Regions from separate parts of the Nonomuraea sp. B12E4 genome, predicted to be linked through region 2. Evidence: riboswitches for the same ligand, from Rfam matches in the RefSeq annotation. Region 2 holds a riboswitch; each other region holds the start of a gene.

Region 1 (9,648 bases), on a different contig from region 2:
CTCGGCCGCCGGCGCCACCCCGATGAGGCCGCGGCCGTCGCCGTGCCCGCGCCCGGCGATCAGGCTGGCCATGGCGGTCCCGTGCTGGCCCCACGGGCCCCTGGTGGCCCCGGTCAGGTCCGGCCCCGGCAGCACGGCGCCCGCCAGGTCGGGGTGGCGGGAGTTCACGCCGGTGTCCAGCACGGCCACGACCACGCCCGCGCCCCGGCTCATCCGCCACGCCTCCGGTAACCGCAGCGCGCCGAGCTGCCACTGCCCGGCCCGCGCGGCCTCGCCCATGTCGTCGGACGAGCTCGGCGCCGCGACCCCGACCACGAGCGCGGTCAGGAGCGCGGGAACGAGGAGCCTGTTCATCTCGTCAGCGCCCGGTGCAGCGTGGTCGCGAGCTGCCACGCGGCCTGGCGCAACCGCGGCACGGTACGGTGACCCGGCAGGTAGGGCCGCCCGTCGGCGTATCCGGCGGCCGTGGCCACCAGGTAGCTACCCCCGTAGCCGACCACCGCCCCGGTGAAATACTGCCGCTCGCCGAACCGCTCGGCGGGCCCGCCGGGAAACGCCACGGGCCGTACGGTGGCCGGCCGCACCCCGTCGAAGGGCCCGAGCCGGAGGGCGGAGGGACCGAAGCTCGCGAGCCTGGAGCCGCGGATGCCGGCGAGCCCGAAACCGTCGAACGCGAGCCTTTTGTGCGCCGGCCCGTCGAGCACGGCGATGCCCACGGTGGCGACGTAGGTCTGCGTGCTGTCGGCGTAGGTGGCGCGTAACGCGGTGCGGCATCCCGTCCGCACGGCGGCGGGCTGGAAGGCGGTCGCGCAGGGCGCCTCGGGGGCGACCCCGGTCAGCACGTACGTGACCCGCGCCCCGGACGGGCTGAGCCCCGGCACCGTGCCGGGGAAGATCCGGGCCACCGGCCACGCGTGCCAGCGCTCGGGCACGGGCGGATCCGGCGGGGGCCAGAGCGTGGACATCGCCACGGGGATCGCCACGGCGATCGCCTGGGTGATCGCCGTGTACTTGGTGGGCAGCGGAGCAGTGGACAGGTGGTACACGTCAACCTCGAACGGGAGGGGAGGGACGCCCGATCTGTCCGTGCATTCTGACACGCGGCCACCGAGGCTATCCGACGCTTCGGTAAACAGACCGATACGCGGAGTAATTCCGATCTGGGGGGTTTCATGCTAAGGAGTAGGCGAAAGTCGGACATGAGCCCCGGGTGGGAGCCCTAACCGCTGCGCGGCGTCGCCCGAGTTGACGGCGATCGCGATCAGCCCTGCCGAGTCCGCGAACGCCACCAGTTCCCCCGGCGGCACCGCCGCGAACGTCTCCCGGTACGGCAGCGAGAGCTGCCGCCGCCCCAGCCACACCCCGAGAGTGTCACCCACCCGCACGCCCAGCGCGTACAGGTCGCCGGCCGTGATCGAGAGCTGGGTGTTGCCGAAGCGGTCGACCGAGACGACCTCGCCCTCCACTGAGCCCTCGCGCAGCAGCGAGGTCGGCTCGGGCAGCCTGACCAGCCGATCCAGCGGCACCCGCGGCCCCAGGTCGGCCGGCGTCAGCCCGCCGCACAGCCGCCCCGCCACCGGGGCGTACACGTCCCGCCCGGGGAAGGTCGGCGAGACCGGGCGCAGGAAGTGCTCCTCGTTCCTGAGCTCGAAGGCGGCCTGCGCCCCGCCGCTGGCGTGCACCGCCCAGGACAGCAGGCCGTTGTCGGGGCCGATGAACACCCGGCCGCCCGCCTCCACGGCCACCGCGCGCCGGGCGCCCCCGGCTCCCGGATCGATCGCGCCGATATGGATGCCGAGGGGGAGGTACGGGATGGTCTGGGCGAGAACCGCCGCGCCTCGCCGTACGTCCCCGGCGGGAATCAGGTGGCACACGTCGATCACCCGGGCCTGCGGGGCGATCCCGGCGATCACGCCATGACAGGCCGCCACATAGCCATCTTCGAGCCCATAGTCGGTGAGGAGGGTGATTACGGAGGTCACATTTGGTGACTGTACGTCCCCCAATCCGTCGTGAACAGCCGCACTTCGCACATTACGATGGTCACGGGCCGCGTGTGGGCGATGTGATCGTCGCCCGCCCCTTTCGAGGAGGACACCATGGGAGCACCGCTCAGCGGTGACAATGCTGCCCAGGAGCCGTCCCACCAACCACTGTCCGAACGCGATCTGGAGCTCCTCGCCTTCGAACGCCAATGGTGGCGCTACGCGGGCGCGAAGGAGCATGCCATCAAGGAGAGCTTCGGGTTCTCCGCCACCCGCTACTACCAGTTGCTCGGTGAGTTGATCGATCGTCCCGAGGCGCTCGAGCACGATCCCATGCTGGTCAAGCGGCTGCGCAGGTTACGATCCACCCGTCAGCGCGACCGCGCGGCCAGAAGGCTCGGCATGCGTCCCTGACCGGCTGGGTACGGCAGGCGCGTGAAGAACATCCCTGGAATGGAAGCGATCTTGAGCGATCCGGCGGGCGCCGTGATCGGGCTCGACTTCGACGGGACCCTCTCGCCCATCGTGCCCGACCCCGCCACGGCCGTGATCCACCCGGAGGCGCCGGCGGTTCTCGCCGACCTCGGCGCCCACGTCGGCGCGGTGGCCATCGTGACCGGCAGGCCCGCGGCCACCGCGCTGGAGCTCGGGCCCGGCCTCGCCGACGTGCCCGGGCTGGTGGTGCTCGGCCACTACGGCTTCGAACGCTGGGAGGACGGCCGGGTCTCCGCACCGCCGCCACCCCCCGGCGTGCCGCGCGCCGAGGCGGAGTTGCCGCTGCTGCTCGACTCGCTCGGCCTGCGGGACGTGACCGTCGAGGACAAGGGCCGGGCCGTCGCGGTGCACACCCGGCGCAGCGCCGACCCCGAGGGGGCGTTCGCCACGCTGCGCGGGCCGCTGGCCAAGCTGGCCGAGAAGCACGGTCTGGTGGTCGAGCCCGGGCGCATGGTGCTGGAGCTGCGGCCGCCCGGCATGGACAAGGGGCACGCGCTCAGCCTGTTCCTGGCGGAGCGGGCCGCGAGGTCCGTCATGTTCGTCGGTGACGATCTGGGCGACCTGGCCGCGTTCGACGCCGTACGCGCCTCCGGGCTGCCGGGTGTGACCGTGTGCAGCGGGTCCGCTGAGGTGACGGCGCTGGCCGAGCGGGCCGACATCGTGGTGGACGGGCCCGAGGGCGTGGTGGCGCTGCTCGCCGAGCTGGCCTCCGCCTTCACCCGCCCGTGACGGGCCCGCGAGCCGCCGAAGTTCGCGATCGGCCCGAGCACAGCCATTCGTGACCGGATTGCAAGCCGCGGGCCCTAGGGTCGACCGCATGTCCAAGCGTTGCCTTGCCGTCGCGGCCGTCGCCGCGGCCACCCTGCTCGCCGTTCCCCTCCCCGCGACCGCCTCGGCCGCGCCCACGCAGGCGCTCAAGCTCAGGGGCGGCCTGACGCTCCACCTGCCGGCCACGTGGAAGGCGCATCGCGTCGCCGCCGACTGGACCCGGGTGGTCACCGGCAAGTGCGCCAAGCCCACGAGCTCGTACGGCACTCCCGGCTGCGACAGCTTCTGGGTGCTCGGGCCCAAGGCGTCCAAGCGAGGCGACGAGATCTTCCGGCCCTACACCGGTGCCCGGCCCTTCTACCCGGCCACGGACGTACAGCCCTGCCCGCACAACGGCGCGTGGAGCCAGGTGCTCGGCAAGATCAGGACCAAGGGCCTGCGCCAGGTCGGCCCCGGGCACAAGGCCGCCTACAACGAGTGGAACGCCACCTGCGTCACCCGCACGCGCTTCGAGCGGAAGTCCCGTTACGTGCAGCGCGAGTGGTATCTGCCGGCGACCGGGATCCTCGTCGTCGACCAGTGGAGCACGCCGGGGCTGGCCGCCGCGCTCAAGGACGCCGACTGGCGCTGACCCCGTTCAGCTCAGAAGGGTGCCGACCGGCGCTGACCCCCCGTTCAGCTCAGGGCGTCGAGCTGGGCCGCGAGCCACTTGTCCGGTGGCAGGGCGGTGGCCGCGGCGTACAGCTTGTCGCGCCGCATCCGGCGCTCATCCTCGGGCATGACCAGCGCGTCGTGCAGCGCGCCGGCGGTGCCGCTGATGTCGTAGGGATTGACCATCAGCGCGTACGGGCTCAGCTCGGCCGCCGCCCCCGCCTCGCGCGAGAGCACGAGCGCGCACCGGGGCGACAGGATCGGGCCCTCCTTGGCGACCAGGTTCATGCCGTCGCGGATGGGGTTGACCAGCAGCACGTCGGCCATCCGGTACGCGGCCAGCGAACGCGGATAGTCGTCGTTGACGTTGAGGATCAGCGGGTCCCAGTCCTCGGTGGCGTATTCGTCCTCGATCTCCTGGGCGCGGCGCTGCACCGACGCGGTGTATTCACGGTATTCGGGCAGGTCGTGACGGCTGGGATAGGCGAAGGCCAGGTGCACCACGCGCCCGTGCCACTCGGGGTGCGCGGCGAGGAACTCGCGGTAGGCCACCAGGCCGCGCACGATGTTCTTCGACAGCTCGGTGCGGTCGATGCGGACGATCAGGTGGCGGTCGCCCACCTGCTCCCTGAGCGCGGTCATGTGCGACTCGACGTCGGGCTCGCAGGCCCGCTGCCAGAGCGCCTCGCCGTCCACGCCGAGGCTGTGCACCCCGATGCGGGTCGTCCTGCCCTCGTGCGTGACGCTGCGGCCGACGCGGTCCACCTCCGCGCCCAGCAACGACTCGCAGCAGTCCATGAACGCCCGCGCCCACCTGTCGGCCAGGAACCCGGCGTGATCGGCGCCCAGGATGCCCTCCAGGACCTCCCCGACCACCTCGTCGGGCAGCAGGGAGAAGTATTCGGGCGGCGCCCACGGGGTGTGGCTGAAGTGGGCGACGCGCAGGTCGGGCCGTTCGGCGCGGAGCATCGCCGGGGTCAGGGTCAGGTGGTAGTCCTGCACCATCACCCGGGCGCCGTGCCCGGCGTTCTCGGCCAGCGCCAGCGCGAACGCGCCGTTGTAGTCGCGGTAGGACTCCCACTCGCGCTCGAACCTCGTGCCGAAGTTGGGCGAGTTGGGGATGTCGTAGAGCAGGTGGTTGACGAACCACAGGGTGGAATTGGCCACAGCGTTGTAGGCGCGGTGGAAGGTGGCCGGCGGGATGTCGAGCATCCGCACCGGGCCCGTGTCGTAGCCGGCCTGGTCGATCCGGCCGCCGGGAGCCAGGCGTACGGCGCTGCGGTCGCCGTCGGACAGCGCGGCGCACACCCACAGCACGCCGTCGTCCTTGGCCACTCCCGACAGCCCGGACACCAGGCCGCCACCCCCGCGTTTCATGGTCAGCTCGCCGTCGTCGGAGACGGTGAAGGAGACGGGCCCTCTGTTGGAGGCCAGCAGAATGCTGTTCATCTAGGCTCCCTTCGACCATAGGATCCCAGCTATGGCGCTTGATGAGCTAACCGAGGAACTCGCCCGCTCCGCCGCCGCCGGGGACCACCGTGCGCTTGGCGAGCTGCTGGCGCGGATCGAGCCTGATGTGATGCGTCACTGCGCCCGGATTCTGCCCTATCACCAGGACGCGGAGGAGGCCTCGCAGGACACTCTGCTGGCCGTGGCGCGCAACATCGGGCGGTTCGAGGGGCGGGCCAGGTTCAGCACCTGGCTGCACATCGTGACGGCCAACTGCGCGCGGACCACCTACCGCTCGCTCAAACGCAGGGCGGCCGAGCAGAGCTCGGACGAGCTGCCGATGCAGAAGCCGGACGTGCGCCGGGTCAGCGTCATCGCGGGGTCACGGCTCGACCTGCTGGATGCCATGGAGGCGTTGGAGGCCGACAAGCCCGATCTGGCGCAGGCGCTGGTGTTGCGTGACATCGTCCAGCTCGACTACAACGAAGTGGCTGAACAGCTCAAGATTCCGCTGGGCACTGCGAAGTCGCGCATTCACCAGGCGCGCAAATATGTGCAGGGAGTGCTGGGCGAAGACTATCGCTGAGACCACCCGTCTCATCTATTGAGACGGGTGGATGTTTCGGCCACTTGGGCGGGTAGAGTCCATTTCGACAACTGAATATTGCTCATCCAGAGGGGTGGAGGGACCGGCCCTGCGAAGCCCCGGCAACCCTCCCGGTTCTGAGGCTCGCGACCTGGCGAGGCCGACCGGGACAGGTGCCAATTCCGGTCTGCGGTCAAGGTGGCCGCGGGCGAAGATGAGGGAAGGCCTCGCTTCATGTCGCTTGACTTTGGTCCTGCTGTCGGTCTGTCCTGCCGCGAGTGCGGCAAGGGTTATCCGCTGGGTCCGAGCTTCGCCTGTCAGGAGTGTTTCGGGCCGCTCGAAGCCGCCTATTCGTTCGGTGAAGTCACCCGCGCGGACATCGAGTCCGGCCCTGCCAACATCTGGCGTTACCGGTCGCTGCTGCCGGTCCCGGCCGACGTCATGAGTAAGCCCAACATGAACCCCGGCTGGACCAAACTTGTCAAGGCGGACCACCTCGCCCGGGCGCTCGGCCTTCGGTCCCTGCACGTGAAGGACGACTCGGGCAATCCCACCCACTCCTTTAAGGACCGGGTGGTCGCCATGGCGGTCGAGGCGGCCCGCAATTTCGGTTTCCACACCCTCTCCTGCTCCTCGACCGGCAACCTCGCCGGCGCGGTCACGGCCGCGGCGGCCCGGGCCGGGCTGGAGGCGTGCGTGTTCATCCCGGCCAACCTCGAACAGGCCAAGATCGCCATGGCCCGGGTGTTCGGCGGCAGATTGATCGGGATCGACGGCAACTACGACGACGTCAGCAGGTTCTGCTCGGAGCTGATCGGTGACCCGATGGGCGACAAGTGGGGCTTCGTCAACGTCAACCTGCGGCCCTACTACGCCGAGGGCTCCAAGACGCTCGCATACGAGATCGCCGAGCAGCTCGGGTGGCGGCTGCCCGAGCAGATCATCATCCCGATCGCCTCCGGTTCGCAGCTCACGAAGATCGACAAGGGCTTCAAGGAGCTGGTGGCGCTGGGGCTGGTCGAGGACACGCCGTACAAGATCTTCGGGGCGCAGGCGGCCGGGTGCTCGCCGGTGTCGAGCGCGTACAAGGCCGGGCACGACGTCGTCCGGCCGGTCAAGCCCGACACCATCGCCAAGTCCCTGGCCATCGGCAACCCGGCCGACGGGCCCTACGTGCTGGACATCGCCCGGCGCACCGGCGGGGGCGTCGAGGACGTCACCGACGCCGAGATCGTGGCGGCGATCAAGCTGCTGGCCGCGACCGAGGGCGTCTTCGCCGAGACCGCGGGCGGCGTGACGGTGGGCGTGCTGAAGAAGCTCGTCGAGACGGGACAGCTCGATCCCGAGGCCGAGACCGTGGTGCTCAACACCGGTGACGGGCTCAAGACGCTGGACGCGATCAGCGACGACGCCCAGCCCACCGCCGTGATCCGGCCCTCTCTCGACGCGTTCCGCGCGGCTGTCTGACAATCAGGAAAGGCGAACTTAAACATGAGCGTTTCTGTGCGGATTCCGACGATTCTGCGCACCTACACCGGCGGCAACGCGGAGGTGAGTGGTGAGGGCGCGACTCTTCGTGACGTCCTTGCCAAGCTCGACTCCGACTACCCGGGGATCGGCGCGAGAATTCTGGATGAATCGGGCAAGATTCGTCGTTTTGTCAACGTATACGTGGGGGAAGAGGACGTCCGATTTGCCGAAGGGCTCGACACTCCTGCCCCTGAGGGCACACAGATCTCAATCATCCCCGCCGTAGCCGGCGGCTGAGTGCCGAACACCCGAACACGTCCACCCTAGAAGGCGCCCCTAGCGGGCGCCTTCTGCTTTTCCTGGTCAATTCAAGGTTGAACCACCTTGTCCGCGAAGAAATACGTAGTTTGCGGATTGACTCTGTTGCCGAACCCCGTGCCACAGGTATGGTCGAGGGCGATCGTCTGGCTTGATTTCCGTTAAGTCGCACGATTACAGGTCTCGCGGAGGAATGGGCGAGATCTGGGAGCCCAGTAAGAGGAGTCGGAAGTGGCGCAGGGCACCGTCAAGTGGTTCAACGCGGACAAGGGCTACGGCTTCATCGCGGTAGACGGTGGTAAGGATGTATTTGTCCATTACTCAGCGATCCTGATGGACGGGTACCGATCTCTCGAACAGGGGCAGCGCGTCGAGTTCGAGATCACGCAGGGCCAGAAGGGGCCGCAGGCGGAGTCCGTCCGGGCGGTCTGAATCACCTCACTGGTATGCACCGGCCGGGATCGCACGGCAGCGCAGTCCGTGTGAGCCTGCCACACAACCTTTCGTCGACTTGGGGTCCGGCGGGTCGCATCCAGCGGCCCGCCGGAGTTACTTGGCGGTAGGGCCGGCTTGGGGACTGACCTGGGGCTGCATGCCCGTCAGGTGGGTGCTCGCTTGCACTCGGCAGGGTAGAGTGCTAAACAGTTCGTTGGCACTCTGTGCAGCAGAGTGCCAACACTCGGATCGAGACGATGGGGTCTGCCGAACGGAGATGCTGACCCATGCCGTCGCGGGCGTCGGCTCGGTCCACGACAAGCCACCCTGCATCTGGGAGGTCTAGCCTTATGGCAGCCAAGATGATCGCGTTTGACGAGGACGCCCGGCGCGGTCTCGAGCGCGGTATGAACCAGCTCGCCGACGCCGTCAAGGTGACCTTGGGTCCCAAGGGCCGCAACGTCGTGCTGGAGAAGAAGTGGGGCGCCCCCACGATCACCAACGACGGTGTCTCGATCGCCAAGGAGATCGAGCTCGAGGACCCTTGGGAGAAGATCGGCGCCGAGCTGGTCAAGGAAGTCGCCAAGAAGACCGACGACGTCGCCGGCGACGGCACCACCACCGCCACCGTGCTCGCCCAGGCGCTGGTGCGTGAGGGCCTGCGCAACGTGGCCGCCGGCGCCAACCCGATGGCTCTGAAGAAGGGCATCGAGGCCGCCGTCGAGCGGGTCAGCGAGGAGCTTTCCAAGCTGGCCAGGGACGTGGAGACCAAGGAGCAGATCGCCTCCACCGCCTCCATCTCCGCCGCCGACGCCGAGATCGGCTCGCTCATCGCCGAGGCGATGGACAAGGTCGGCCAGGAAGGCGTCATCACCGTCGAGGAGAGCAACACCTTCGGCCTGGAGCTCGAGCTCACCGAGGGCATGCGCTTCGACAAGGGCATGACGTCGATGTACTTCGTCACCGACTCGGACCGCATGGAGGCCGTGCTCGAGGACCCGTACATCCTGATCGTCAACAGCAAGGTCTCGGCCAACAAGGACCTGCTGCCGCTGCTCGACAAGGTCGTGCAGGCCGGCAAGCCGCTGCTGATCATCGCTGAGGACGTCGAGGGCGAGGCGCTGGCCACCCTGGTCGTCAACAAGATCCGTGGCCTGTTCCGCTCGGTGGCCGTCAAGGCTCCGGGCTTCGGCGACCGCCGCAAGGCCATGCTCAACGACATCGCGATCCTGACCGGTGGCCAGGTCATCGCCGAGGAGGTCGGCCTCAAGCTGGAGACCGCCACCCTCGACCTGCTGGGCCGCGCCCGCAAGGTGGTCGTGACCAAGGACGAGACCACGATCGTGGACGGCGCCGGTGACGCCGAGCAGATCTCCGGGCGGGTCAACGAGATCCGCGCCGAGATCGAGCGCACCGACTCCGACTACGACCGGGAGAAGCTCCAGGAGCGGCTGGCCAAGCTGGCCGGCGGCGTGGCCGTGATCAAGGCCG
Region 2 (9,648 bases):
TAACCTGCTGGCCATCCTGGCCGCCTGCACCCATGAGGACCCGAATGTGCTGGCCAAGCGGTTCGACCGGTACGCCGAGCTGAAGGCAGCCGTCGCCGACGCGGTGGTGGCCACGCTGGCGCCCATCCGCGACCGCTACCTGCGGCTCAGCGGTGATCCGGACCACGTGCGGGCGGCCCTGCGTACCGGTGCCGAACGAGCGAGGGAGCTGGCGGGCCGGAAGGTTCGACAGGCGAAGTCAGCCATCGGCCTGCTGCCCGGCTGAGCTCTCCCCGGGCGGCCGCCAGGCCTGTTCTGGCTTGGTGAGCCGGCCGTGACCGGATCGGGGCCGCGCCGTCAAACGCCGGGGCCGGCTGGTCGGCCCCGATCCGCCGCGCCTTCACCACCTTGCCCGGACGGCCCGGGATCACGTGCTTCACGCCTGACCGGGGAAGCTGTGAGGGCCTCGGCCGGCAACCGGGAGGACAGCCGCAGCAGTCCCGCGCAGGCGATGGCCAGCAGCACTCCCAGGATCGCCCACAGCAGCGGCGGCGACACGGCGACCAGGGCGGAGAAGCCGGCGGGGGCGACCACCTGGCCCACCGACCAGGTCATCTGGTGGACGGCCAGGTAGCGGCCGCGGAGCGCATGCGGTGCGACGCCGGCGGCCAGCGAGGCGGACGGGGGCCTGTGGAGGAGCTCGGCCAGGGTGAAGGCCAGGGTGGCGGCCACCAGGGCGGAGATCCGGGGCAGACCGGGCGGGACGAGGGCCGTGGCGGCGTACAGGGCGAAGGAGAGGATGAAGACGCCGCCGGCCAGGGCCATCGCATGCGTACGGCGGGCGTGCCGCTGCAGGTGCCGCACCGGGATCTGGCCGACGGCGACGAGCAGGGTGTTGATCGTGTAGAGGATGCCCAGCATGGCCGGGGGAGCGTCGAGGGCCGAGACGGCGTAGAGGGGCAGGCCGATGGACAGGATCAGGTGGCTCAGGGTGAACGCCTGCTCCGCCGCCACCAGCCCCATGAACGGCCGGTCGGCCAGAACCTGGCGGTAGCCGCCCGGCTTGCCCGGCGGGCGGGCGCCCCTGCCGGGGCCGCGTGACATGAGCAGGAAGGCGGAGGCCAGCACGAAGCTGGCCGCGTTGAGCACCGCGATCAGGGTGAATCCCGTCCGGCCGGCCAGGGACACGGCGGACGCCGAGAGCAGGCCGCCGAGGCCGAAGGCGACGTTGCGGGCCGTGGCCTGCAGCGCGTACAACCGGTCCCGGCCCCCGTCCTCCGTGAGCGCGGCGACATAACTGACCGAGGCGGGATAGAAGGCGCGGTCCCCGGCGGAGATGACGGCCGCGATCGCGACGAGCGGGCCGAAGGCGTCCACCAGCGGGTAGAGGGCGAAACCGAGGGCGCGGACGACGTATGTGCCGACCAGCACGGTACGCGCGTCGAACCGGTCGATGAGCACCCCGGCCAGCGGGTTGGCGGCCAGGCCGAGCGTGGCCGCCACGGTCACCCCCAGACCCACCATGGGCCCGGGCAGCCCCGTCACCTGCTGGATGAACAGCAAGGTCAGGGGCACGTACAGGCCGTTGCCGAGGGCGTCGACGAACATGCCGACGAGGAAGGGCCGTACGGCCGGGACGCGGGCGGGGGAGTTGAGCACGCCGAAAAGTGTGCCGGGCGGCGGCGGTTCGCGGATCGGGCATCGGTCCTGCGACATTAGGCCTAGGCCCGCCTTCCCGGACCGGCACCCGACCTGGGCCCGCCCTCCCAGACCGGCGTCCGATCTAGGCCCGCCTTCCCGGGCCGGCGTCGCCGATCCCCAGCCCGTCGAGGAGCGTCTGGAGGCCGAACTCGAAGAGCCGGTCAAGATCGAAGTCGTAACCGTCCGGTCCGAGCTCCCCGACCAGCTTGGCGAGCCGGGGTGCCCGCCCGGCGGCGACCAGGGCGTTCATCCCCCCGCCCTGGGTGCCGAGCCACTGCTCGTCGGACAGGCCGGTGGCCGACAGCGCCTGGGCCTCCCGCTCGACGTGCACGGCGAGCCCCTGCGCGTACGCGTAGAGCAGGACCTCGGTGGTCATCACGGTCGCCGGATCGCGATCGAGCCCGTCGAGCGCGAGCAGCATCTGCTCGCCGTGCCTGAGCACGCCGGGCAGGGGCAGCGGACGGCCCAGCGGGGTGAGGTGGGGCAGCCAGGGGTGTCGCCGGTAGATCCGCCACAGGGTGCGGGCGACCAACTCCAGGCGGTCGCGCCGGCCGAGCGTCGCCGCCTCCGGGTAGCGTTCCGCGCCGTATGCGAGGTCCGCCATGGTCCGTACCAGGTCGTCGCGGCCGCGTACGTGCCGGTAGATCGCCGCGGCCGAGACGCCGAGACGCGCGGCCACGCCGCGGATGGTCACGGCCCCGAGCCCTTCGGCGTCGGCGATCGCGATCCCCTCGCGCACGATCCGCTCCCGGGTCAGCTCCACCCCGCCGGGCCGCCGCCGCGGCCTGCTCCGCGTGGCCGCCACCACCGTCCCCGACCGGGACCTGCCCTCCACCAGCCCTTCCTCCTTGAGTACGGCGAGCGCCCGCACCGCCGTGGCCAGGGCCACCCCGAAGTCGCGGGCGAGCGCGCGGGTGGACGGCGTCCTGTCGCCGGGGGCGAGCTCACCCGCCTGGATGCGGCGCCGGAGCTCGGCGGCGATGCGCTGGTAGGGGGCTTCCATCTGGGGGTTGTCCTAGAACAGTTGGGGCGTTCGGGGCGAGATCTGTTCTAGCACAGTTGGGTGTTTCCGCGCTGTTGGGGATAGCAAGGTGCCATGACTTCAGTGTTGATCTCCGGCGCGAGCCTCGCCGGTCCCGCCCTGGCCTGCTTCCTGCGGCGGCACGGCTTCACCGTCACCGTGGTCGAGCGCGCTCCCGCCCCGCGTCCCGGCGGCCAGGCGATCGACGTGCGCGGCACCGCGCTCACCGTCGTCGAGCGGATGGGGATCCTCTCCGACGTGCGGCGCCGCCGTACCCGGATCGAGGGCATGTCCATGCTCGACGGTGACGGCAATGAGCTGTGGCGCTCCACCGAAATGGCGCTGTCCAGCGGCCGCCTCGACAGCGACGACGTCGAGTTGCTCCGCGACGACCTGAGCCGCTTGATCCACGACAGGACCAGGTCCGACGTCGAGTACGTGTTCGGCGACTCGATCACCTCGCTCGCCCAGGACGAACATGGCGTGCGGGTCACCTTCGAGCGGGCGGCCGCACGCGACTTCGACCTCGTGGTCGGCGCGGACGGCCTGCACTCCAACGTCCGCCGCCTGGTGTTCGGGCCCGAGCGGGAGTTCGTGCACCACCTCGGGACGTACCTGTCTATCTTTTCCACGGACAACTACCTGGGCCTGGAGAACTGGCAGGTCTGGTTCAACGACGGGGACACGGGCGGGGCGGTCTATCCGGTGCGGGACAACGCCGAGCTCCGCGTCAACCTCGGCTTCAATGCCGAGGAACCCGTCGCGTACGACCACCGTGACGTCGAGGCGCAGAAGCGGCTGGTCGCCGGGCGTTGCGCGGGCGCGCGCTGGGAGGTGCCCCGGCTGCTCAAGGCGATGTGGGACGCGCCCGACTTCTATTTCGACTCCATGGCCCAGGTCCGCATGGAGCGCTGGTCGGCCGGCCGGGTGACGCTGCTCGGCGACGCCGGCTACTGCGCCTCACCGCTGTCCGGCCAGGGCACGAGCCTGGCGCTGGTGGGCGCGTACGTCCTGGCCGCCGAACTGGCCCGGTCCGGGCACGAGACCGCGTTCGCCGCCTACGAGGAGCGCATGCGGCCGTGGGTCGAGCTCAACCAGGCGCTCGTGAAGCACAACCGCGACCACGCAGGGCAGTCCCCCGCCGGCGAGAGCCCGCTGGACCACGTGAAGAACGCGATCGAGCTCCCCTGAGCGGCCCGGCCGAGGGGCTCAGGGGGCGGATCTCCCACGGATCGGATGACAATCCTCATGTGACCCCGCTGATCGCGACGTCACGCCGGCCGGTCGTGGCCCGGCACGGGCAGGCGCTCGGTCAGAGCGTGCTTGACCGCGTGCCATTCCGGGGCGATCACCGAGTACATCGCCGAGTCGCGCAGGTGGTCCTCCTCCACCGGCGCCCATGACATCGACCAGTTGCGCAGCACGCCCTCGAAGGTGGCGCCCAGCGCCTCGATGGCGCGCCGTGACCGCTGGTTGCGGGCGTCGGTCTTGAGGTCGACCCGGGCCACGTCGAGCGTTTCGAAGGCGTGCGTCATCAGCAGCAGCTTGGCCTCGGCGTTGATGCCCGAACCCTGTGCGGACGCGCCGAGCCAGGTGAACCCGATCTCGATGGCACGCAGCGCGCGGCGGCCCGGCCAGGTGCGCGGGTCCCAGAACGCCGTGCACCCCACCGCCCGCCCGTCCGACCTGCGGACCTGCGCGAACGGGATGAGCCCCTGCTCCACCCGGTCGAACTGGGCCTTCAGGTAGTCGGCGACCTCGTGGCCGCGGGGCACGAGCGTGAAGGCGTAGCTGGCGCGGTCCTCCTCCGCGGCCAGGGCCAGGTCGGGCGCATGCCCGAGGGACAACGGCTCCAGCCGCACCAGGGAACCCTCAAGCGGGGGGACATCGAACCATGGGCGCATGACGAAGGCTCCTCATCGTTCCTGGCATTGGCACCTTGCGGGGCAGGTTGCCGGACCGTCTTGGGGCCAGGTCCCTCGGGTCCTCTGGATGAAATCTCATTGAGCATGGCGTGGCACACACGCGGCGGTCAAGAAACGCCGCGGGTATGTCCTCGCGCTTCTCGCAGGGCCCTTCTCACAGGGCCCTGCGCACAGGGCCCTTCTCACAGGCCGACCGCGCCGTCGATGCGTTCGCGGAGCAGGTCGGCGTGGCCGTTGTGCCGGGCGTACTCCTCGATCAGGTGGATGAGCACCCAGCGCAGCGAGACCGTCCCGCGCCAGTCGTCGTGACCTTCGACGTCCAGGTCAGGTGCGCCGGCCGTGAACGCCTGGGCGAACGTCACCTCTCCCCGCCACGCCTCCCAGGCCGCCGCGACGGCCTCCGGGTCGGGCGCCGCGCCGTCGAAGTCCCCGTCGGGGTCCGTGGCCGAGGAGAACAGCGGCGGCGCGTCCTGGCCGGCCAGCACGCGCCGGAACCAGCGGCGTTCCACGTCGGCGAGGTGGCGGACCAGCCCCAGCAGCGAGAGGGTGGAGGGCTCCACCGACCGGCGGGCCAGCTCCGATTCCAGACCCGAGCACTTCAGCTCCAGCGTCGAACGCTGAGCCCGCAGGATCTCCGTGAGCATCGGCCGCTCGTCGCCGGTGGCGGGGGTGCTGAACCGGCGGTCGCCGGCCGCGGGCCATATTTCGGCTCGCCTCTGCCCCTCGCCCGGGGAGGCGGAGTCCCGTGGCTCGGCCTCCGGCGGGTGCAGGGGAAACCGCTTGGTCAGCGCCGTGACCCGGTTACGCGGGCCGAACACCGCGACGGCGACGAAGTCGATCTCCTCGCCCGGGGTCGCGGCCAGCGCGGCGAGATAGTCGTCGTAGTCGCGCGCCTGCCGGGCCACCTCGTTGAAGCCCACGGTGACCACGTCTTCTCGGGCGCGTGCCTTGGCGTACAGGCCGCGCAACTGCTCGGGGGTGGCGCTCAGGACCGGCACCGGATGCGGGTTCAGCCCGGCGTGCAGGCCGCCCGAGGCGTCCTTGGCATCGGGCGCCGGCGGGACGGGCAGCCGGCCGCCCATGCTGAGCCCGAGCACGGCCGCGGCGTTCACGGCCCAGGCGGCGGGCAGATCGGCACTGATGACGAGAACCAGTTTCGTGGGTAATGCCATGGGATGCGCACTCCAACCGTGGTGGGTCCGGGACGATACCGGGCAGGCGAGAGCCTCATCCCTCAGCGGGGACGAGCCCGGCGGCCGCGCGGATGCGGCGCTGCGCCATCTCGTGTCCCGCTTGGGCGAGAGTGACGTGGAGGTCATCCGCGGTCCGCAGGAGTTCGGTGACGGTGCCTTCGATGGCCTGGACTCGGGCGAGGGCCTCGTCGGGGGTGGCGTGGTGCACCTCGGTGGTGATCGCGTGGACGGCCCCGCCCGCGCTGGCGACGTGGTCCGGGATCCACAGGATGCCTCGCTGGTGCAGCAGTTCGGCGGTCTCGGGGGTGTCGAGCTGGTTGTTGGCGGGGCCGACGACGGCACGGCAGTGCAGTTGCCCCACCACCTGCGTGGTGAGCAGGCCGCCGAGGGCTGCGGGGACCAGGATGTCCACGTCCGTGGAGACGATCTCTTCTGGGCTGCTCCAGGCGGCGCCGAGCTCATCGGCGATCTTCATCTTGGCGGGGTCGATGTCGGTGACGGTCAGGTGGGCCCCCTCGGCGGCCAGCAGGCGGGCGAGGTGTTCCCCGACGTGGCCCAGCCCGATCAGACCCAGGCGCAGACCTTTGAGGTCGCTCTCGCCGTACAGGCGCCGGCTGACGGCACGCAGCGCGGCGAGCGTCCCATGGGCGGTGTGCGGGGATGAGTCGCCGCTGCCACCCAGGTGCTTCGGTTTGCAGAACACGTGCGGGGTGACTTCCCCGATCACCGCCATGTCGGCCGGGGAGGTCCCCACATCCGGGCCGACCGTGTACGTCCCGCCGAGCGAGTCGATCTGGTCGGCGACGTCATGCAGGACGTCGCGGCGCCGGGCCGGGTCGAGCCACGTGCCCGGCGGCAGGGCCACGACGGTCTTCCCACCGCCGCTGGCCAGGCCGGTGACCGCGAATTTGAGGGTCATCGCGGCCGACAGGCGAAGGGCGTCGGTCAGGCCGTCGCGCCAGTCGGGGTAGTGCCACAGCCGCAGCCCGCCCGCGGCCGGACCCAGCGCCGTGGAGTGCAGGGCGATGATGACCGGCAGGCCGGAGCGCGGGCCTCGCCGGATGAGGATCTGTTCATGGTCGAGCATGGGAACGCCCTTTCTGTCGCGCCTGGCCGACGATAGCCGAGCGTTCCGGGCATCTGCCGCGCAGCAGGGCCCCATACCGAACGATTGGCCGAAATACCTCTACGATTCCGTACGTGGATGAACTTGATTCGGAGATCGTGCGGCTTCTCCAGACAGATGCGCGGCAGTCCAACCGCGAGCTCGCCCGGAAGCTCGGCGTGGCCCCCTCGACCTGCCTGGAACGTGTCCGCGCGCTCACCCGCCGGGGCGTCATCCGCGGCTACCACGCCGACATCGATCCCGCCGCGCTCAACCGCCAGGTCCAGGCCCTGGTCTCGGTTCAGATCAGGCCGCTCAGCCGCGCCGTCATCGACACCTTCAAGAACTTCGCCGGCGGCCTGCCCGAGGTCCTCAGCGTCTTCGTGATCTCGGGCGGTGACGACTTCGTCCTCCACGTCGCCGTCCAGGACCTCGACAGCCTGCATTTCTTCCTCACCGACCGGCTCAGCAAGCGCCGCGAGATCACCGGATTCCGCACCTCGGTGATCTTCCAGCAGGTCAGCGACACCGCCCCCACCCGCCTCCCCGAACCCACGTGAACTTCGTCGTTCAGGGCATCACGCCGCGGCAGCCGTTCACCCCGTGATCGGACGCTCCGGGCCGGCATCCGACCTCACCTCCGCCGCGACGCCCCGACCTCGGAGCCCTAGAATCCTTCAAACAAGGCGACCGCCTGCCCGTAGTCACCGTCGCGGAACGCCTTCGCCGGGAGCACGAAATGCAGGTAGCTACCGTCACCCAGTTCGTAGTGCCCGATGGTGATGATGTGCCGGTAGGGCCCGTCGTCCGACATCTCCCGGAGGGGGAACGTCCCGCGGAGGCCAGCCAGCGGTACGGCAGGGGCAACATCGCCGACCGAACAGATGCACCTGGTCCCAGTACCTGGTCGGCACGGGAGGCCCGCTGCGGGAGACCGATCAGAAACGCGCGTTCCTCTTACGGCGTTCTGAGGCGAACGAGTCCAGTTCGTCCGCCCGGCGGAGGTCCTTGGGGCGACCCATGGCGCGGCGCATCCGGATCAGGTCTTCACGCGAGACGTAGCGGACTTCCAGGCCGCCTGGGTCGGCCGCGGTGACCGCGCGGTCGAGGAACTCTCGGACGTGGAGACCTCCCCAGGGGAGCGCCGGGGTGCAGCAGTCGCCGCCGGCTCCGGGTGAGGTGAACTGCACTTTGGGGCGGAGAAAGGAATCCGGCCGGGTTGCCAGGGGGTTTCCCTCGTCGTCGGCGAGCAGGGCGTCGACGGAGGCGAAGGCGGCCGCCAGGGCCGGGGCGTTGACCGGCGCGCCGTCCCAGAGCAGGTCCAGATCGCCGGTCAGTTCGGCGGAGCCATGCATGATCCCGGCGACCTGGCCGATCACCACGGCGCGGACGCCGTTGCGGTGGAGTGCTTCGAGCAGGGGGAAGGGGTCGAATCCGAGGGCATCGTCCGTGCCGATCGTGCCGACGTCGTCGTCGGCGTCCTGGTGGCCGAGGCCGGTGCTCGCCCGGCTCGACGCCAGCTCACGGGTGCGCCGGGCGGCGGCGCGGAGTCGTTCCAGCGGTTCGTCGATCACCTGATCCATGCAGGAAAGGGTACGGGGGCGGCTTCTCGGACGACCGCGAGCGCCTTGGCGATGTTCCGCTCGGCCAGGTCCAGCATCCGGGAGCCAGGCTCAGAACGTCCGCCCCGACCGTCTCCCGCGGCTCGCGCCGATCCGCTCCAGGAGCAGGCCCTCGCGCGTGGACCACGGGCAGATCTGTGCTTCCCGCACCTGGCAGGCCTCCATGAGGGCTTCGGCGATCACGGCGCCGGCCAGGGACTGCTCGGCCCGGTGGCGGCTGATGCCCGGCAGGTCGCCGCGCCGCCGTACGTCTGTGTGTGCCAGCAGTGTGACGGCCGTCCGCACCGATGACAGCGTGAGGTGGGCGGGGGCACGCGTGGGCCGCTCCAGCGTGGCGGCGAGCTTCGCCAGTTGGAGGAAGGTCTTGGACGACGCGACCACGTTTACGCCGGGCCCGACGACCGGCAGCGGGACGCTTTCCAGCACCTCGCGCATGTGCTGCCGCATGGCTTGAAGATTCCGCTTCTTGGGCAGCGCGCCGCCGGGAAGCAGCGCACGCGTCACCGTCCGGGCCCCCAAGGGCAGCGAATGCACCTGTGCGGGCTCCTGGTCATCGCCATAGGCGACCTCCACAGTCCCGCCACCGATATCCAGTACGAGCAACGGACCCGACCTGTCACCCAGCCAGCACCCCGCGGCGATGTAGGCCAGCCGGGCCTCTTCACGCCCCGGCAGGAACCGTAAGTGGATGCCCGTGGTGTCGGCGACCCGGCCGATGACCTCGTCGCGATTGGCGGCATCGCGAATGACCGAGGTCGCGAACGCGAACACCGCGGACCCACCCTGTTCGGACTCGGAAAGCCGGGCCACCGCACGCTGCACGCTGCGGATCCCACGCGTGTTCACCCGTCCGTCCCCGGTGAGGGTCTCATGTAAGGCCAGCCGGACCTTCCCGGTCGGCGACATGGCCCATCGCCCGGAGGCCTCGGGGTCCTTACGTCGCCGTCGCCGCGCCACCATCAACAGGGCGCTGTGACAGCCCACATCCATGACCGCTGCTTGCCGCACAAAGATCGCCTCCTCATCCACGACACCACTACCACGGCCCTACCCCGTTCACATGCCGTTCACGTGTCGTACACAGGGACCGACCACACGGCCG
Region 3 (9,648 bases), on a different contig from region 2:
TGGCCGGTCGAGTCCGCGCCGAGCCAGAGCACGGTCGGGTGGAACTGGACGAACTCGATGTCACGCACCACGGCCCCGGCCCGCAGCGCGAGCGCCACGCCGTCGCCGGTGGAGACGGCGGGGTTGGTGGTGGCGGCGTAGACCTGGCCCATGCCGCCGCTGGCCAGCACCACCGACCTGGCGCGCACGGCGCCCACTCCGTCACGCGCGCCCTCGCCCATGACGTGCAGAGTCACGCCCGCGGCCCGGCCCTCGGCGTCCTTGAGCAGGTCGAGGACCAGCGCGTGCTCGATCACCTCGATCGACGTCGCGCGTACCGCCTCGGCCAGCGCCCGCTGCACCTCGGCCCCGGTGGCGTCGCCGCCCGCGTGCACGATCCTGCGCCGCCGGTGCCCGCCCTCCCTGGTGAGCTGGAGCTCGCCGGCGGGGGTGCGGTCGAAGCGAGCGCCGCGCCTCATGAGCCGCCGCACCGCGTCCGGCCCCTCGGTCACCAGCGTGCGTACGGCCTGCGAGTCGCACAGTCCCACCCCGGCCAGCAACGTGTCGTTCAGGTGCTCCTCCCGCGTGTCCCCCGGACCGAGCACGGCGGCGATGCCGCCCTGGGCCCATCGCGTGGAGCCGGAGGACAGCACGTCCTTGGTGACGACGAGGATCTTGGCCGCCGGGTCCAGCTCGGCGTGGTGCAGGGCCACCGTCAGGCCCGCCACGCCCGAGCCCACGACGACCACGTCCGATTCGACGGTCCAGCCGGGCGCGGGCGCGGTCAGACGCAGGGGAATCGCTGGTGCACTCATCGGGGGTCTCCTCACTGAGACTATTTCGTCAGTATGACGATAACGTCCCCTGTCCCCGGAACACGCCCCGGGGGCCCAGTTGCTCTCGACCCTCCTCATGAACACCTCGTACTCGGTGAACGGCCCCAGCCCGACGGCCGCGCGCCGCTCGCCGTGGAGGTCGGGCTCCCCGAGCGTCATCGGCTCCAGACCGCCATCGTCGTGGCGGAACACCCGCTGGACCTCGACCTCCGAAGGGGGTGGACCGGCGGCCAGACCGCCTGGCCGCGCCCACCTCCATCCGCCGGAGCGGCTCATCACGCAGCTCCCCGACGGTGATCCGCCTCAGCCGGGATTCAAGGTCAGGAAGACGTTGTCGATCAGCCGGGTGGCGCCGGTCCTGGCCGCCACCGCGAGCACGGCGGGGCCCGCGTGCGACTCGTTCACCTCGGCGAACGTCTCCGGGTCCACCAGCACCAGATAGTCCACGCCGAGCCGCGGACCGGCCGCGTCGAGCTCCGCCCGGGCCGCCGCGAGGATCTCCGAGGCGGTGAACGCGGCCGCGCCCGCGCGCAGCGCCCGGGACAGCGCCAGCGCCACCCGCCGGTCGTCCGCGGACAGGTAGCGGTTGCGGCTGGACAGCGCCAGGCCGTCGGGTTCGCGTACGGTCGGCGCGCCCACGATCTCGATCGGCAGGTCGAGATCGGCGACCATGCGGCGGATCAGGGCGAGCTGCTGGGCGTCCTTCTGGCCGAAGACCGCCACGTCGGGCCTGACCAGGTTGAACAGTTTGAGCACGACCGTGAGCACGCCGTCGAAGTGGCCCGGCCGGGCGGCGCCCTCGACGATCGTGCCCATGTGGCCGGCGGAGACGCTCACCTGACGGTCGGGGCTGTACATGTCCTCGACGGCCGGGCAGAACACGACATCGACGCCCTCGGCACGGCACACGTTCAAATCGTCGTCAAAAGTACGGGGATAGCGCGAAAAATCCTCGCTTGGGCCGAATTGCAGGGGATTCACGAAGATGCTGACCACGACCTGACCAGCGCGCACGCGGGCCTCCCTGATCAGGGACCGGTGGCCCTCGTGCAGCGCGCCCATGGTCGGCACCAGGGCCACCACCGCGTCACCACGGCGTGCCTTGACCAGGTCCCCCCGGCTCCTGGCGACGATCGGCTCCATAAACGCCCTCCGAAAGCGATGATCAGGGTCCGGAACATCGCTCTCGAACGCGACGGGTCCATATTGCCCTGGAACGCGGTGATCAGGTCCATATATTGCCCCCGAGCGCGTCGAGCAGCCGCTCGGCCTCCTCCGGTTTGAGCAGCCCGGCGGCCAGGGCCCGGTCGGCGGTGAGCCTGGCCAGCGCGATGTAGGCGTCGGCCGCCTCCGGAGCCGCCAGGATCAGCGCGTCCACGTGTTTGCGGACGGTGCCGGCGTCACCGCGCACGACGGGGCCGGTGAGACCGGCGATGCCCAGCCGCAGCACGTTGTCCAGCGCCGCCCCGAGCAGCGGGCCCAGCATCCGGCCGGGATATTCGACCCCGATGCGCCGCAGCAGGTCGGAGGACTCGGCGATCAGCGTGACCATGTGGTTGGCCGCCCCGGCCAGCGCCGCGTGGTAGAGCGCGCGGTCGGCGTCGGCGATCCAGACCGGCTCACCGCCCATCTCGATCACCAGGGCCTCGGCGATGGGCCGCAACATCTCGGGCGCGGTCACGCCGTAGGAGATGCCGGTGAGTTTGTTGAGGTCGTCGTCCCGGCCCGTGAACGTCATCACCGGATGCAGGGCCAGCGGCAGCGCGCCGGCTTCGGTCGCCGGGTCGAGCACGGACAGCCCGTAGGCCCCGCTGGTGTGCACCAGCAGCTTGCCCTGGAGGTCGGCCCCCGTGGTGACCAGCCCGTTGACGAGGTCGGGCAACGTGTCGTCCGGCACCGTGAGCAGGATGAGCTGGGCTGCCCCGACCACCTCGTCGGGGCGGGTCGGGGTGACGCCGAGCCGGTCCGCGGCCCAGCGCTGCGAGCGGTCGGAGACGCCGCTCGCGGCCACGACCTGGTGCCCTGCCTGCGCCAGCGCGGCGCCGAGGGCTGAGCCGACCTTGCCCGGCCCGAGCACGCCGACAGTCAGCCGTGCCGGGCGATCCCCTGCGTCCATGACGTCACACCTCTGTCGACCTGATGGCACTGCCGACCAGCGTAACGGCCGCCCAGGAGTGCGGAAGGTGCGGCGCGGTCAGCGGCACACCGGCGTGACCGCTGTTTTGCCTGGCGTTGAGTTACCGACAAATGCGACAAGGGCATACGAATTGTGCACCCCCTGTCGAAAGAGATGAGGAGAGAGGGTCATCGCATAGCTGCGGGCGCCGAGCCCTTCGCCAAGACCCGACGCCCGCGCCCGATGCGACCTCTTTGGAGGTGCGACTAGGCCGGCCATCCGCCGATTGGCCGGCCATCCGAGCCCGGCCCGCCTGTGCGGGGCCGGGCTCGGCCGCGTCACAGCGCCGTCGCCCGGCAGACACCCAGTGCCGTCGCCCGGCAGACGGCTTTCCGTCGTCGCCCGGCGGATGCTCAGTGGTGGCTGGGCGCGAACGCCCCCGCGCCGCCCTTGCAGCCCGCGACGGCCACGCCGATGACGGCGATCGCGTTGCCGCAGACGTTGATCGGGGCCGTGATCGGAAGATGCAGCTGGTTACCGGAGATGACGCCGCCGTTGCCGCTGGTGATGTCGGCGTGGGCAGCCGGCGCGGCCAGGGACAGCATCGCGATGGACCCGGCGATGACCACGAGCTTCTTCAGCACGAGGGCTTCCTTTCATTCAGCGGCCAGTGGCCGCAGGGTGCTCGATCGGGTGAGTGACCGGCTCCGTCAGCTGGATGTTGGCGCAACGCAATCACTCGATGACAATGGGTAAACGGTATCGCAAGTCAGCGACTACGAGTAGCCGTCCCGTGGCTGTGCGTACTACCCATATCTCGTGAGATAGTCCAGGACATGTGGCTGACCTGGCGCGTCGCAACGGAGCGGGCGCTGTACGGAGAGGCTGGTTTCTACCTCCGCGAGCGCCCCTCGGGCCACTTCCGCACCTCGGTCAACGCCTCGGCGGCGTTCGCCGACGCGATGGTGGCGCTGCTGGAGGAGGTGGACGCCGAGCTCGGCGGCCCTGACGTGCTCGACTTCGTCGACATCGGCGCGGGTGAGGGCCTGCTGGTCACCCAGGTGCTGGCCGCCGCCGAGCCCACGCTGCGCGACCGGCTGCGCGTCACGGCCGTCGACCTGTCCCCCAGACCGGAGGGGCTGCCGGAGCGGATCGCCTGGCGCGTCAACGTGCCCGCGGGCATCACCGGGCTGGCCATCGCAAACGAATGGCTCGACAACGTGCCGCTCGACGTGGTGGAGCAGACGGCCGACGGGCCCCGGCTGATCATGGTCAACGCACACACGGGCGAGGAGCGCCTCGGCGGCCCGCCCCGGCCCGCCGACCGCGCCTGGCTCGACCGGTGGTGGCCGCTGTCCCGGGTGGGCTCGCGGGCGGAGATAGGCTGGCCCCGCGACGAGGCCTGGGCCTCGGTCCTGGTACGCCTCACCAGGGGCCGGGCGATCGCCGTGGATTATGCACACCCTGTGGATAACCGTCCACCCTGCGGCACGCTGACCGGTTACCGGGACGGCGCGGTCGTGGCCCCCGTACCCGACGGGACCTGCGACATCACGGCTCATGTGGCGCTGGACGCGTGCGCGGAGGCGGGTCGGCGGGCCGGTGCGATATCCACAACCTTGTCCACACAGCGCGACGCGCTGCGCGGGCTGGGGATCGCCGGCGCGCGCCCGCCCATCGACCTCGCCCGCACCGATCCGCGCGCCTATCTGCGGGCGCTGGCCAGGGCCTCGGAGGAGGGCGAGCTGATCGATCCGGCGGGGTTCGGCGGCTTCGGCTGGCTCACCCAGAGACGCTGAGCCCCGCACGCGATGAGCCCCGCACGCGATGAGCTCCCCACGCCGTGAGCTCCCCGCGTGGGGAGCTCCGCACGCGGTGAGCTTCCGGCGGCCCGTCCGCGGGACCTCCTGGACGGGAAGTCCCGGGCGGGCGTTCAGGGGGTGGCGGTCACGTCCAGGGAGCGCAGGCCGCGGATGACGTAGCCAGGCTTCCAGTCGGGCCTCTGCCGCAGTTCGAGCACGGCTGCGCGGTCCAGGAGCGCGCCGAACGACTCGATGAGCTCGATGCGGGCCAGCGGCGCGCCCAGGCAGAAGTGGATCCCCGCACCGAAGGAAATGTGCGGATTGTCGGCGCGCCCCACGTCGAGCCGGTCCGGGTCCTCGAACACCGCCGGATCCCGGTTGGCCGAGCCGAACAGCAGCGCCACCTCCGAGCCGCGCGGGATCTCCACGCCGTGCACCTCGATGTCCTCCAGCACCCAGCGCTCGAACATCTGCAGCGGCGTGTCCCAGCGCATCAGCTCCTCGACCGCCGTGGGCAGCAGCGAGCGGTCCGCGCGCAGGCGGGCGAGCTCGTCGGGGTTCCTGAACAGCGCCCACCAGCCGTTGCCCGTCACGTTCACGGTGGCCTCGTGGCCGGCGTTCAGCAGGAGCACGCACGTGCCGACCAGCTCGTCGTCGGTGAGCTCGGTGATCCCGGCCAGCGCGCTGATCAGGTCGTCGCCCGGGTTTCGCCGGCGGTCATGGGCCAGGGAGCGCAGATAGCCGGCGAACTCCGACGCCGCGCGTACCGCGGTGTGCTGGGCCGTGGGGGTGGGGTTGAGCTCGTACATGCCGCAGATGTCGGCCGACCAGGGGCGCAGCAGGTGGCGGTCCTGGCCGGGGATGCCGAGCATCTCCGCGATCACCGTCACCGGGAGCGGCTCGGCGACCTCCGCGATCAGGTCGCCGCCGCCCTTCTCCACGAACGCCTCCACCAGATCCCCGGCGACGGCGCGCACACGGGGGCGCAGGGATTCGACCATGCGCGGCGTGAACGCCTTGGAGACCAGCCGGCGCAGCCTGGTGTGCACCGGCGGCTCGACGTCCAGCATGCCCGCCCTGATCACTCGCCAGAAGGGCTCCTGGAACTCCGGCTCCGGCGGCCGGCCGAACTCCTCGTGGGTTGCCACGTGCAGGTAGGACCGGCCCAGGCGGCGGTCCCGGAGCAGGGAGTTCACGTCGGCGTGCCGGGAGACGAGCCACTGGCCCGTCGGCTCGAAGTAGCTGACGGGCGCCTGGCGTCTCAGCTCGTCATAGACCCGGTACGGATGGGCCACGAATTCCGGGTCCCAGGGATCGAAAAGCACTAGTTCATATTAGGAGCGGCCCCTTCTTCCGGAGCGTCCTTCTCGACCGGCTTGGCGTGCCTGCCGCGCATCCGGATGTTCAGCAGCTCCACGACGACCGAGAACGCCATCGCGAAATAGATGTAGCCCTTGGGGATGTGCTGGTCGAAGCCCTCGGCGACGAGCACCATGCCGATCAGCACCAGGAACGCCAGGGCCAGCATCTTGACGCTCGGGTGCTTGTCCACGAACCTGCTGATCGGCCCGGAGGCGAACAACATCACCAGCACCGCCACCACGACCGCCGCGATCATCACGCCGAGCTCGTCCACCATGCCGACGGCGGTGATGACCGAGTCGAGCGAGAACACGATGTCGAGCAGCATGATCTGCACGATCACGGAGGTGAAGGAGACGCCGGCGCCCTTCCTGCCGTCCTTGTCGTGCGGGGCGTCCATGCTGTGACTGATCTCCGTGACGCTCTTGGCCAGCAGGAACAGGCCGCCGAGCAGCAGGATCAGGTCTCGCCCCGAGATGTCCTGGCCTAAGACGGTGAACAGCGGCGCGGTCAGGCGTACCACCCAGGTCAGTCCGAGCAGCAGGATCAGGCGGCTGATGAGGGCCGCGGCGAGGCCCAGCACGCGAGCCCTGTCCCGCTGTTCGGGCGGGAGTTTCCCCGCCAGGATGGAGATGAAGATGATGTTGTCGATCCCGAGAACGATCTCCAGGGCGACGAGGGTGAAGAAGCCGATCCAGATCTGGGGGTCGGCCACCCAGTCCAACATCCGCGCACCTCCATGGCTCGTGATGGGTTTCCCGGTAGCAACGAGCAGACGGCCGCATAAGTTCGCGGGCTTGCGATAAACGGCCGGTTGTCGGTTATAGTGCGTTTCGTAGGTCATGAGTGCCAGCGACAAGCCCCGGCTAGCTGGCCGGCAACCCTCGCGTCCGCGGCGGGGTGCCCCGGGTGAAGACCTGGTCCGCCACGGGGTGTGGCGGGCAAGCGCGGGCTCCGGGGCTGCTCCAGGGGTCCGATGACCCCCGAGGAGATATGCCGTGCCCACGCTGACGATCTTCGATTCCGCCCCGGCCGAGACCCTGACGCAGGCCCCCACCTCCGCCGACCGCCCGCTCCCCGCGGTGCTGGGCGCCGACCTGGAGGTGCCGGTCAAGGGCGGGAGGCTGGTCGGCTACGCCAACCTGGACTACGCCGCCAGCGCCCCCTGTCTGGAGCCGGTGAACGCCGCCGTCGCCGCCGCGCTCCCGGCCTACTCCAGCGTGCACCGCGGTGCGGGCTACGCCTCCCAGCTCACCACCGCCAGGTACGAGCAGGCGCGCCACACGGTCAGGGCGTTCGTCGGCGCCCGGCCGGAGGACGCCGTGATCTTCACCCGCAACACCACCGACGCCACGAACCTACTGGCCCGCTGCCTGCCCGCGGGCACGACCGCCGTGGTGTTCGACACCGAGCATCACGCCTCGTTGCTGCCCTGGCAGCGGTCCGTACGGCTGGCGCCGCCCGTCCTGCCCGGCTCGGCCGTACGCGCCGCCGACGAGGCGCTGGCCGGGATCGACGGGCCCAAGCTGCTCGTGGTGACCGCCGCCTCCAACGTCACCGGCGAGCTGTGGCCCATCGCCGCCCTGGCCCACATCGCACACCGGCACGGGGCCCGGATCCTGGTGGACGCGGCGCAGCTCGTACCGCATCGGCGGCTCAACCTGACGGCGCTCGACCTGGACTACGTGGTCTTCTCCGGGCACAAGCTGTACGCGCCCTTCGGCACCGGGGCGCTGATCGGCCGGCGCGACTGGCTGGCCGACGGGGAGCCGTACCTGAAGGGCGGCGGCGCGGTGCGCTCGGTGGGGGACGCCGCCGGGGGCGAGGTGGACTGGCACGACGATCCGGAGCCGCGGCACGAGGCGGGCACCCCGAACGTGCTGGGCGCCATCGCGCTGGCCGCCGCCTGCGACGCGCTCAGCGCCACCGGCTGGACCGCGCTGGTGCGCGAGGAGGAGCGGCTGATCGAGCGGCTGCGGGCCGGGCTGGCCGGCATCGAGGGGGTACGCGAGCTGTCGCTGTGGGGGGAGGACCACCCGCGCGTGGGCATCGTGTCGTTCACCTTGGCCGGCCGCTCCGCCCGCGAGGTGGCCGAGATCCTCTCCAGCGAGTACGGCATCGGCGTGCGTGACGGGAAGTTCTGCGCGCATCCGTTCGTCCGGCACCTGCTGGACACCACCACCGGGGGCTGTGAGGACGGCACGGCCTCGGCGATACGCGCCTCGATCGGCCTCGGTACCACGCAGGAGCACGTGGACCGGTTGATCGAGGCCCTGCGGGACCTGGCCGCGCGCTGACGGTTCGGCGCGATCGAGGCGCCGGGCGTCAACGGTTCGGCCCGGTCGAGGCGCCGGAGCCGGCCGGGCGTCAGCGGTTCGGCGGCTTGCGGTGCTCCGGCGGCTCGTCGGCGATCAGGGCGTCGATGTCGCGCATGTCCTGGTCGTTGAGCCTGCGGGAGCCCGGCGTGGCCGGCTGCCTGGGCACGCGGGGCGGCTCCGCGGGCTCCGTGGCGGCGGGCGTCGTCGGACCGCCGGTCTGGGTGGGTTCGACCTGGCGGACCGGAGCGTGGGCGGCGAGTTCCTCCTCGGCGACGCGCCGCTCCGCCCGCCGGCGGAAGATCGCGTTGAACAGCCCGTCGAGCCCCAGCCGGCCCCCGCCCAGGGCCAGGAACAGCAGGCTGAGCGCGCCGAGCGCGCCCGGGAGCTCCCACCCGTTCTCGGCGGTCAGCACCCGGTCGGCCTGGTGCACGAAGGTGATCGCGGCGAGCATGCCGATGAGCAGCAGCAACGCCACCGGGCGTACCAGCAGGCCGAGGATCAGCAGGAGGCCGCCGATGGTCTCGATGACGGTGGTGTACCCGGCTGCGAGTTCGGGCGCCGGGACACCCATCTCCCTGAACTGCATGGCCGTGGCGCCGAAGCCGCCCCGCCACTTCTGCCAGCCGTGGGCCACGAAGATCACGCCGGTCCCCACTCTCGCGATCAATGCGACGGCATCGAAAAGAACTCTCTTCATGGCGTTTTCTCCCCCCGTTACCGATATTCCTCCCCATGTCCAGCTTCAGGATGCGTTGCCGTACTATCTCTTGACCCTCCCCCACGCTGGATCATCAACCGGGACGGTGGCAGCATTGCCGTATGACGGAACGTGTGGTCGGGATCGGCGCGGGCGCGAAAGAGCTGGCCACCGAGGACATGATCCTCAACATCGGCCCCCAGCACCCCTCCACGCACGGCGTGCTCAGGCTCCGGCTGACGCTCGACGGCGAGCGCATCGCCACCGCCGAGCCGATCGTCGGCTACATGCACCGGGGCGCTGAAAAGCTGTTCGAGGTCCGCGACTACCGGCAGATCATCATGCTGGCCAACCGGCACGACTGGCTGTCGGGCTTCGCCAACGAGCTGGGCGTGGTGCTGGCCGCCGAACGCCTGCTCGGCATGGAGCCGCCGGTCAGGGCCGTGTGGGCGCGTACGCTGCTGGCCGAGCTCAACCGGGCGCTCAACCACCTGATGTTCCTCGGCTCCTACCCGCTGGAACTGGGCGCGATGACGCC

Evidence for each region. A riboswitch is a leader RNA that binds a small molecule or an ion and turns the genes downstream of it on or off. The one in region 2 is predicted to bind S-adenosylmethionine.
Region 1: linked by a shared signal. The riboswitch ahead of thrC (threonine synthase) and the one ahead of ABGB18_RS43770 (GNAT family protein) in region 2 are both predicted to bind S-adenosylmethionine.
Region 3: linked by a shared signal. The riboswitch ahead of ABGB18_RS36030 (aminotransferase class V-fold PLP-dependent enzyme) and the one ahead of ABGB18_RS43770 (GNAT family protein) in region 2 are both predicted to bind S-adenosylmethionine.

Annotation. Positions count from the first base shown of each region.
Region 1 is NZ_JBDPME010000024.1:105,907-115,554, reverse strand. Features, by position in the region: gene ABGB18_RS37655 (S8 family serine peptidase) at 1-354, opposite strand, end outside; gene ABGB18_RS37650 (hypothetical protein) at 351-1,100, opposite strand; gene ABGB18_RS37645 (SAM-dependent chlorinase/fluorinase) at 1,176-1,982, opposite strand; gene ABGB18_RS37640 (DUF3263 domain-containing protein) at 2,100-2,399, shown strand; gene otsB (trehalose-phosphatase) at 2,439-3,209, shown strand; gene ABGB18_RS37630 (hypothetical protein) at 3,298-3,879, shown strand; gene ABGB18_RS37625 (trehalose-6-phosphate synthase) at 3,924-5,348, opposite strand; gene ABGB18_RS37620 (RNA polymerase sigma factor) at 5,380-5,934, shown strand; SAM riboswitch class I at 6,014-6,155, shown strand; gene thrC (threonine synthase) at 6,169-7,401, shown strand; gene ABGB18_RS37610 (MoaD/ThiS family protein) at 7,426-7,701, shown strand; gene ABGB18_RS37605 (cold-shock protein) at 7,954-8,154, shown strand; gene groL (chaperonin GroEL) at 8,508-9,648, shown strand, end outside.
Region 2 is NZ_JBDPME010000036.1:36,675-46,322, forward strand. Features, by position in the region: gene trpS (tryptophan--tRNA ligase) at 1-265, shown strand, start outside; gene ABGB18_RS43755 (MFS transporter) at 337-1,638, opposite strand; gene ABGB18_RS43760 (GntR family transcriptional regulator) at 1,763-2,683, opposite strand; gene ABGB18_RS43765 (FAD-dependent monooxygenase) at 2,777-3,892, shown strand; gene ABGB18_RS43770 (GNAT family protein) at 3,973-4,605, opposite strand; SAM riboswitch class I at 4,615-4,700, opposite strand; gene ABGB18_RS43775 (DUF664 domain-containing protein) at 4,809-5,798, opposite strand; gene ABGB18_RS43780 (Glu/Leu/Phe/Val dehydrogenase dimerization domain-containing protein) at 5,854-6,906, opposite strand; gene ABGB18_RS43785 (Lrp/AsnC family transcriptional regulator) at 7,020-7,484, shown strand; gene ABGB18_RS43790 (hypothetical protein) at 7,592-7,738, opposite strand; gene ABGB18_RS43795 (hypothetical protein) at 7,863-8,507, opposite strand; gene ABGB18_RS43800 (exopolyphosphatase) at 8,598-9,575, opposite strand.
Region 3 is NZ_JBDPME010000022.1:77,965-87,612, reverse strand. Features, by position in the region: gene ABGB18_RS36065 (L-aspartate oxidase) at 1-794, opposite strand, end outside; gene panC (pantoate--beta-alanine ligase) at 1,119-1,958, opposite strand; gene ABGB18_RS36055 (DUF2520 domain-containing protein) at 2,041-2,931, opposite strand; gene ABGB18_RS36050 (chaplin) at 3,345-3,575, opposite strand; gene ABGB18_RS36045 (SAM-dependent methyltransferase) at 3,768-4,730, shown strand; gene ABGB18_RS36040 (cytochrome P450) at 4,865-6,058, opposite strand; gene ABGB18_RS36035 (TerC family protein) at 6,058-6,822, opposite strand; SAM riboswitch class IV at 6,934-7,049, shown strand; gene ABGB18_RS36030 (aminotransferase class V-fold PLP-dependent enzyme) at 7,136-8,392, shown strand; gene ABGB18_RS36025 (DoxX family protein) at 8,463-9,110, opposite strand; gene ABGB18_RS36020 (NADH-quinone oxidoreductase subunit D) at 9,233-9,648, shown strand, end outside.